2 regions of the Paenibacillus mesotrionivorans genome follow, and region 2 is predicted to be linked to the other one. Evidence: predicted binding sites of a transcription regulator. Region 2 holds the regulator's gene; the other holds the start of a gene.
The links. Region 2 encodes LexA, which represses DNA repair genes until DNA is damaged. Its sites were predicted from a motif close to CGAACATATGTTCG; they were not measured.

Region 1 (4,911 bases), on a different contig from region 2:
AGAAGATCTCCGCTGTAGTGGACGGTATCCGGAATGCCGGAGGGAAGGCGGAGGGCGTGGTAGCGGATGTGACCAAGGAAGAGGATATCGCCCGGATGATCGATACAGCGGTCCAAACCTTCGGGAGTGTAGATATTCTCGTCAATAATGCGGGCATCATGGACGGCTTCCGGATGATTGAGTCGGTGGAGGATGAGCTGTGGGAAAAGGTCCTGGCCGTAAACCTGACCGGTCCCATGCGCGCCATCCGCAAGGCCATCCCTCTTATGCTGGCCCAAAAAAGCGGCGTCATTATTAATGTGGGCTCATCGGCAAGCATCACCGGCGGCAAGGGCGGAGTGGCATACACCTCCTCCAAACACGGACTGGCGGGTTTGACCAAAAACGTCGGCTTCATGTACGCCAAATCCGGCATCCGCTGCAATGCCATTGCTCCCGGGGCGGTCAAAACCAACATCGCCATTACCGATCCGGATATGGCGGGGCTGCAGATCTTCCAGGAAAGCTACGGCACCCAGCGGTCGGAGCCGACGGACCCCATGAACATTGCAGCGGTGGCCCTGTTTTTGGCCTCGGAGGATTCCAAGTTTGTCAACGGTGCGATTCTTGCAGCAGACGGCGGTTGGACGGCTTATTAAGCAGGATGGTAAGAACCGCTGCAGATATTGTGGGACAGCCGCTCTATAGGGAGCGGCTGTTTTCGTGGGGGGCCGGCCCCTTCCGAAGGGAATTCCGGCAAGCTCTTTTCCCGAGAGGAGGAAGGGCCTTATAATGGGAGAAGGAGGGACGATCCTTTGAATAAAAAAACTCCGGGCCTGGACACCATCCACGACCTGTTCGCCACCAGACTTCCGATATTGATTTGGGTATCCATGGTTTATGTGGGGACGGTGATCCTGCAATTTCTGAATGAACCCCTGATCTTGCAGGCTTGTGTGTTTACCGGCTTGTTTACGGTTCATGTTTTGCTGCATTGGAATGTATACCGGGTCACCGCAAAACAATACTGGTTTTATTTTTCTATCCAGGCTGTGCTGATCTATCTGTGCGCCATTCTGATGCCGGGAGGCTACCAGGTGGTGCTCATCGGGCTCCTTCCGGTGATGATTGCCCAGAGTCTGGGCTTTTCCTTCCGGCTCAAGCGTATTCTGTTTGTTTCCGTCATCAGCCTTTTCCTGTTTTTTGATGCGGCCTTGACCATCCATGATACAGGTGAGCTGATCGTGTTTTTACCGCTTTTTGCGTTGATGCTGATTATCGTCATTGCGTACGGGATCTTATTCTTCCGCCAGGTCCAGGAGCGGCTGCGCATCCAGAGCTTCCTGCATGAGCTCGAGGAGGCCCATTCCAAGGTGGAGGAGCTGACCTTGTCCAATGAGCGGCAGCGGATGGCCCGGGATCTCCACGACACGCTGGCGCAGGGAGTGGCGGGGATGATCATGCAGCTGGAGGCTGCGGATGCCCACATGACCCAGGGGAACGGGGAGCGGGCCCAGGGGATTGTCAGACAAGCCCAGCAGCAGGCGCGGCGGACCTTGGCCGAAGCGCGGAGAGCGATTGATGACCTGCGGCGCAAATCCGGCCCCGATCTGGATTTTCGGGAAGCGGTGGCGGAGGAAGTGCGCCATTTCCGTGAGGCTACCGGAATTCCGGTCGAAGCGGAGGTGAAGCTCACACGGCCAATATCCGGACTTGTGATGGAGCACAGCCTGCATATGGTGAGGGAGGGCTTCACCAATATCGCCCGGCATGCCAGGGCCAGTGAGGTCCGGCTTGGGCTGTCCGACCGGAACGGTGTGCTGCAGATAGAAATTACGGACAACGGCAAAGGCTTTCAGGCGGCGGATATCGGCAAGGACGCAGGCCACTACGGTCTTCTGGGCATACGGGAGCGGGCCAGGCTGATGGGCGGGGACATGACGGTGTCCAGCACAGGAAAAGGAACGGCGATGCAGGTCACCATACCATTGGATGAAAGTGAGAAACCATGAGCCAGTACAATATAATGATTGTGGATGACCATTTGGTGGTCAGGGAAGGCTTGAAGCTGATTTTGGAAACGGGGGAGCAGTTCCGGATTGCCGGTGAGGCGGAGAATGGCCAGCAGGCCCTGGACCTGGTGGAAGCTGTTAACCCGGATGTGATCCTGATGGATCTGAACATGCCGGTGATGTCCGGCCTGCAGGCGATGGAGGAGCTGAAACGGAGGAATAACCCCACCCCGGTCATTATCCTCACCACCTACAACGAGGATGAGCTGATGATCAAGGGTTTGGCGCTGGGGGCCAAAGGGTACCTGCTGAAGGATACCGGCCGTGAAAATCTGTTCCGGAATATCGAATCGGCAGTACGCGGCGAAACGCTGCTGTCGGCGGATATTATGGAGCGTGTCATGAATGCCCGGATGCAGCAGCAGGAGGCGGCCAAACCCGCCGCGTCCGGCGCGGGACCCCTCAGCGAGCGGGAAACTTACATTCTTCAATGTGTGGCCCGGGGGTTTAAAAGCAAGGAAATCGCCTATGAGCTGGGGATTGCCGAACGGACGGTCAAGGCCCATCTGACCAGCATTTACAACAAGCTGGGGGTGGATTCCCGGCCGCAGGCGGTAGCCCTGGCCCTCGAGCGGGGAATCTTACAGAATTAGACTGGAAGCAGCCTGCCGCGGGCTGCTTTTTTTCATGGCTTCATTTTCCTCTTGCACACGAATGTGCGTTCGTGTATATAATAAGAACATATATTCTCTATCCGAAGCAGAAGCCGCATTGCGGAAATTGGGGAGGCGAACATCATTGTGCAGCAAGCAGCAGAAGACCGCACCATATTCCTCATTGACGCCCAATCCTTCTATGCCAGCGTGGAAAAGACGGGAAGGCCCGAGCTGGCCGGCTGCCCGGTAGCCATCGGCGATCCCGAGCGCCCGTCAGGGATTATTCTGGCCGCATGTCCTGTCGCCAAGAAGAAGGGGGTGACCACGGCGGAGCGGATCAACCAGGCCCGGAGCAAATGCCCGGAGCTGGTGGTGATCCGTCCCCGGATGCACCGGTACATCCAGGTATCCCTATTGCTCACCGGGATTTTCGAATGCTACACGGATCAGGTGGAGCCGTATTCCATCGACGAGCAGTTTCTCGACGTAACGGGCTCCTTGGCCCTGTTCGGCTCCGCCGAGTCCTTGGCCCGGGAGATTCAAACCCGCATCCTGCTGTCTACAGGCGTGTGGTGCCGGGTGGGCATCGGCCCGACGAAGATCCTGGCCAAGATGGCCACGGACAACTTCGCCAAGCGCAACCCCGAAGGGCTGTTCCGGCTGGATGCCGCCAATCTGGAGGAGGCGCTGTGGCCCCTGCCGGTCCACCATATGTTTATGACCGCCTCCCGGATGACACGGCATTTTATGAGGATGGGCCTTCCTTTGATCGGGGATATCGCCCGGTTGGAGCTGGCGGACTTCAAACGCCGGCTGCGCAGCGAAATGGGCAAACAAAGCGACATCCAGGCGGAGTATTATTGGCAGACGGCCCGGGGCATCGATCCGAGCCCTGTGGTGCCCAGCATCCGCAAGCCGCTGAAGGGCATCAGCCACGGCAAGGCACTGCGGGCCAGCCTGTATAAGAACCGCGAGGATATCGAGGTGGTGCTGCTGGAGCTGGTTGTGGAGGTGTGCCGCAGAGCCCGGCAGCATGGGCAGATGGGGCGGGTCATTGCGGTTGGCGCGGTGGAAACGGACGGGGAGCGCAGCGGCGGCTTCCAACGGCAGATGACACTGCCCCAGCCCACCTCGCTGACCCATGAGACGGCGGAGGCGGTGCTGGCGCTGTTCCGGCGGCATTGGGGCGGTTTGCCGGTGACCAGGCTCATGGTGATGCTCATGGACCTGTCGCCGGATGATACGGATCAATTGACGCTGTTCGCCGACCGCACCCGCCTGTACCGTCTGGAGCGGACGCTGGACACCATTAAGGACCAATACGGCAGCGCCGCCATTGTGCGGGCCTCCTCCTTCCTGGACAGTGGAGTAGCCAAGGAGCGGGCGGAGCAGATCGGGGGTCATTACCGATGAGCCGGCTGGACGGAAATGAAAGGTGGAATTCGAAAATGCTGTTGACCGAGCATCAGGAGCAGTATGACCGGCGCCATGAGCCGGCGGGGACCCGGCCTACCGCTGAGGAGTTCACCCTTGTGCGGGATTCGGTGGTGCTGAAGAACATGCAGATTATGGTGGAGCGCAGCCTGGAGGAGATCGGCCTGTCCTCCCACCTCTTCAAGAAGCTGTACACCGCCGTCACCCAGCTGGTGCTGAACCGGATCAGCCGGGAGCTGTATGCGCTGCAGCGGGAGATGAAGAAGCGGAACCTGAGGATGACCACCGACGAGCAGGCGGATAACGTGCTGTATTACCGCTTCATCTGCAGAGGCTACGAGGACCGCTTCGGAATCATGCGGGAGGCCCTGCGGGCGGAGATCAGCGTCCGGCTGGGCGCTATGGTAACGGAGCTTTTGTCGGAGCTTAAACAGAAGGCGGATTGAAGGACAGTTATTCGCCAAAATCATAGCCGGCCCTTAATGGATCGCTCCAATCGACAGTGGTTCTTCCGCTGCCGCTCCCCTTACACTGAAGGTGTTAACATGCAACCTGAAGGGAGATAAGGGAGGATGGACAAGAAGCATGATTTGCTCCGCTTTAAGCCGGCGGTCCTTCTGCACGGTGCCGACTATAATCCTGAGCAGTGGCTGGATGAACCGGAGGTGCTGCAGGAGGATATCCGGCTCATGTGCCAGGCGTCCTGCAATGTGATGGCCGTGGGCATCTTCGCCTGGGCGGCACTGGAGCGGGAGGAGGGTGTTTTCACCTTCGGCTGGCTGGATGAGACCCTGGACCGGCTGGCGGCAGGCGGTCTGAAGGTTTGGCTG
Region 2 (4,911 bases):
AATTGGCACTCCCATTCTTGTCAATTTCGTGATATATTTACTGCATAGCATGTAATTGTCACGCAAAGTCAATGCATAAAATAATTGCATCGTGATTGCATTCCATTTGAATCGGGTGAAAACAATGTCGTATTCCATTTTAATCGTGGATGATCACCCTCTGATGGCTCAGGCGACGAAGGTTATGCTGGAGCAACTGGAGGATATTCAAGTCATCGGAATCGCCCCTACCGGCCAGGATTGTTTGAATGTGGTCGGTGATTTAAAGCCGGATTTGGTGCTGCTGGATTATTTGCTTCCCGATATGGCAGGCACGGATGTTTGCGAACTTCTGAAGAAGGAATACCCGGATCTCAAAATCGTGATCTTTACGGGGATGGAGACGGAGGCATTGCTGCCTAAATTCCTGGAGATTCATGCCAGCGGAGTGATCTCCAAAGGAATGAAGCAGGACACCATCAAGCATATTATTTACTGTGTGCTTGCCGGCAATGTGGTGATCCCCCAGAGCGGCCTGCAGCTGCTCAGCAGACAGCCTCTCACCACTGTAGAGGTAGAGCTGAATGCGGAAGAAGCGGCGATTATGAATATGATTATGAAAGGGTATACCCAAGAGCAGATTGCGGACCAGATTCATATGAGCAAACGGTCCATCGACAATTACCAGCGGAGAATTTATGATAAGATGGGCGTCCGCAGCCGGGTTCAAGCCATTGAGACCTTTGTCCGGTCCAAGTATTACAGCGGCTAATAGGGCATACATAAAAGCTTCCGCCTTCGGCAAAAGGGCGGGGGCTTTTTTCTGTGCAGCTTCTGTAGACCGCTTGGCGGGATTGATGATGTGCCGGAGGTTTTCCCGTGATGGGCAGTCGCGCTATAGGGCTGGGGGCAGAATTTGGGCGTGTACGAGGCATGTACGAAAATCTGACGGAACCCAGCGACCCTTAGAGGCTAAATTAAGCAATGGAAGAAACCTAACGGAACTCAGAAGCTCTTACAGGGCTATTTTGCCTGCTTGGGGAGCGAAATTGCTTTCTAACAGTCGCTAAGTTCCGTAAGAAATGTAGACTCGCGAATTTTCGCCTTTAAGTGCTTCTCAGTTCCGTAAGAGCTGTGGATGCCTTTCTTTTTAAAGCGGCAGTGAAGAAAATGGGAAGTTAGATGAACATTATAATGTAGAGAGATAGAAATACATTATTAAAAACGGAAAAATTGAAAACTATATAAAATATATTAAGCATTATGTACAATAAGGCTTAAAAAGGAGTGGGAGAAATGGATGCGATGGACCGGCAAATTCTTGATTTGCTGAAAACAGACGGGCGGATGAGTCATTCGGAGATCAGCAAGCATATTCATCTGTCTCTGCCTGCGGTGTCGGAGCGGATCCGCAAGCTGGAGGCCTGCGGCTGCATTGACGGTTTTACGGTGAAGCTGAACAGAGAGTTTATGGGGCTGGGGCTGTTGGCCTTCATCTTCATTACGCTGGAGCGACCGGAGCATATACCGGCATTCCAAGCTGCTATTCTGGAGGAGGAAGCGGTTCTGGAATGTCACCACCTTGCTGGAGAGTTTGATTATCTGCTAAAAACAGCAACAGGAAGCACCAAACAGCTGGAGGAATTGATTTCGCTGCGGCTGAAGCAAATTCCGGGTGTGATCAAAACCAATACCATGATCGCGTTGTCAAGCGTTAAGGAGGAGTAGCGGATGCCAAGCGTGTTGTTCGTAAAGAGCTTGCTTTTGGGCATATCCGTAGCCGCGCCAATCGGGCCCATCGGGATGATGGTCCTCCAGCGCACCTTGAAGCTTGGCCTAAAAAAGGGACTGGCTTCCGGTCTGGGGGTGGCCTTGGCCGACATGATCTGTGCCGCAGCCGTCAGCGCCGGTATTGCAGCCGTTCTTCTGCAGGCAGGGCCATTGGCCTGGACGCTAAAGCTTGCAGGCGGGATGTATTTGGTGGGTATCGGCTTACGTACTTGGAAAGCTGCTGCTGATTTGGCAGGAGAGGAGAAGGATCTGAAAGGGGAGGGAGCCCTGTCCATACTGCTGCTGACATTGGCCAACCCGGGAACGTGGATTGCCTACGCAGGCGCCTATGCAGCTATCCATTCAGATCTAGGCAGCGGTTGGGGGCTGGATTATGTGCTTGGTGTTGGTCTGGGCTCCGGTTTGTGGTGGTGCTTTCTGAGCTTCTTCGCCGGGTGGCTGCGGACCAAGCTGGACCGGGGGATGAAAAGGGTGATGTACCGGATTTCCGGCGCGATGATCATATTTTTCGGTCTTTGGGGAGTTTTTCAGCTTTCATAAAGCAGGGGCTGTCCATGCAGACGAAAAAGCCGGCAATTCCATCAGGAATGCCGGCTGTGCTGCGTTGGGTTCGGATTAATGAATATCCCGGAAGAGTCCGATCACCTTGCCTAATATGGTAACATTCTTCAAGCGGATCGGCTCCATGGTGGGGTTCTCCGGCTGCAGCCGGATATGATCCTTCTCCTTATAGAAGCGCTTGACGGTAGCTTCATCCTCTTCGGTCATCGCTACGACAATTTCCCCGTTATGGGCATTGGCCTGCTGCCTGACGATTACAAAATCCCCGTCGCGGATGCCGGCATCGATCATGCTTTCGCCCATAACGCTCAGCATAAACACCTGGTCGTCATGCACCATATGTGCAGGTAGCGGGAAGTAGCCTTCGATATTCTCTGTAGCCGTAATGGGAACGCCGGCTGTGACCTTGCCCACCAGCGGAACCTGCTTGATGGAGTGGGAGAACATCTCCAAACCTTCATCTTCACTCCCCAGTATCTCAATGGCCCGGGGTTTGGTCGGGTCGCGGCGGATCATGCCCTTCTTCTCCAGCCGTTCGAGATGTCCGTGCACAGTAGAGCTGGATGCCAATCCAACGGCTTCTCCAATCTCACGTACGGAGGGGGGATAGCCTTTATCGCGGACTTCATTCTTGATAAATTCGAGGATCGCTTGCTGCCGATTGGAAATCCTGCTCATTCTGATCACTCCAGTATGGAAATAATTATTAAAATTATAACACAGAACCGGAGTTCGCACAAACATAAGTTCGAATAGATAATTTACGAACATTTGTTTGTTTTTCGTTGACACAAACATTTGTTCGTGATATTCTGATTCCAGAACAAATGTTTGGGAGTGATGAGTGATGAAGATGAGTCCGAATCGGTTGATGAGACGATTGATTATGATGGCCGGGATTATAGTGTCCGTGTTGTCTGTTGCCATATTGCATGCTTATGCGGGGAATGAAGCGGAGGGGGAGCCTGCTCTCTCACAAGGCTACAGATCCTCTACAGCGGCTTCCCTTACCGTTCACACCGTTGCCTTTAAGCAGCCCTCTAAAACCGTCTATACAGTAGATGTATGTCCGGGAGATACCTTGTGGGGGATCGCGGCATCCCATCTGCCGGAGGGAGAGAGCGTACGTTCGTATATCAACAAAATTAAGAAAACGAACAACCTTAAAAACTCGGATATCCGGGCAGGCCAAATTCTTGTTCTTCCATAAAGAAAATCAACGTTACATACACAGTGTTACATTAGCCTTCCCGGAAGGAGGTTGGGGGTTATTCCCACCTCCCGGGGAAGGTTTCTTTGTGTTTTTTGCCTGACTCTTGACAATCCACGAGTGGAATGGCAAAGTTAAATAAGCTTGTATCGAAGGAATTCGGGCAACGATTTAAACAGATGGTCAACAGGAGGAGCAAAACATGGAAGAACTCATCCAGAGGATTAATGAATTGGCTCGCAAGGCCAAAACCTCAGGACTAACGGATGCAGAATTAGAAGAACGCAATGAGCTTCGCCGCAAATATATTGATTCCTTCAAAGCGTCCATGAGGGATCAACTGCAGTATGTCAAATATACGGGCGATGAAGAAACCAACGGTAAGGCATAACATCTCTACTAATAGAAGGGGTCGTCAACGTGTCGCGTAAATGGGAACGTATGGTCATTAAGAATCAGAAGACAGTAAACCGCAGCCGCAAAAAGAGCGGGATAGCCACAATTGAAGAAAGCAACCGTAAGAAGGATGCCGATGTGATTATTAAAGGACGCAGTTGGATGTTTGCCAGCCTGTTGGCTGTATTCGGCTTGTTCTATCTCATTACCTCGGCTGTGAACGGTGTTGCAATGAATGGAATATACTGGTTCACCGGAATCAGCTATGTCCTTCTGGGTGTACTGATTTACCTGGTCCGCAGACCGGTTATCGGGATCGGCAAAAGCTACATTACCGTCCGCCGTTTTGGCGGGGATAAGCGTATCGGTTCCGAAAGCATTGAAGAGCTGACCATGAACAACGGCCATATCATCATCCAACAGAAGAACGTCAAGAAAAAATATATCTACACCAAGCTTCAGCACCGCTTCCCCATGGACGAATTGAACGCCAAGCTGCGTGAGTTTGCCATCCGGGAGAGAGTTCCCTTCAAGGATGAAACCAAGTAACCTTTAGCGGAAGGAAGAGAGACATTGGCCTTAAAAGCTGTTTTGTTCGATTTGGATGATACCCTGCTGTGGGATGACCGCAGTGTGAACGAAGCGTTTCACGCAACCTGTATGGCTGCCGCAGAGAAATATCCGGCTATCCAGGCTTCGGAGCTGGAGGCCTCTGTCCGGCAGGAAGCCCGCGCCTTGTATGAAAGCTACGAGACCTTCCCCTTCACCAAGATGATCGGCATCAATCCGTTTGAAGCCTTCTGGGCGCATTTCTCTGAAGGAGAGCATGAAATGTTCCGCAAGCTGGAGCAGCAATCTCCCGCCTACCGGATTGAAGCCTGGACGAAGGGCCTATTTGGAATCGGTATCGACGATCCCGCATTGGGCAAGGATCTGGCAGAGCGCTTCCCAGTAGAGCGCAGAAAACGGCCTTT

Region 1: the regulator LexA is predicted to act here: its motif matches at 2,703-2,716, upstream of ACI1P1_RS25215 (DNA polymerase IV).

What each region holds. Positions count from the first base shown of each region.
Region 1 is NZ_JBJURJ010000020.1:34,224-39,134, forward strand. Features, by position in the region: gene ACI1P1_RS25200 (SDR family oxidoreductase) at 1-638, shown strand, start outside; gene ACI1P1_RS25205 (sensor histidine kinase) at 795-1,991, shown strand; gene ACI1P1_RS25210 (response regulator) at 1,988-2,644, shown strand; gene ACI1P1_RS25215 (DNA polymerase IV) at 2,792-4,060, shown strand; gene ACI1P1_RS25220 (hypothetical protein) at 4,096-4,527, shown strand; gene ACI1P1_RS25225 (beta-galactosidase) at 4,654-4,911, shown strand, end outside.
Region 2 is NZ_JBJURJ010000001.1:94,766-99,676, reverse strand. Features, by position in the region: gene ACI1P1_RS00480 (response regulator) at 125-751, shown strand; gene ACI1P1_RS00475 (Lrp/AsnC family transcriptional regulator) at 1,276-1,707, shown strand; gene ACI1P1_RS00470 (LysE family translocator) at 1,711-2,310, shown strand; gene lexA (transcriptional repressor LexA) at 2,386-3,009, opposite strand; gene ACI1P1_RS00460 (LysM peptidoglycan-binding domain-containing protein) at 3,179-3,541, shown strand; gene ACI1P1_RS00455 (DUF896 domain-containing protein) at 3,744-3,932, shown strand; gene ACI1P1_RS00450 (hypothetical protein) at 3,962-4,486, shown strand; gene ACI1P1_RS00445 (HAD family hydrolase) at 4,511-4,911, shown strand, end outside.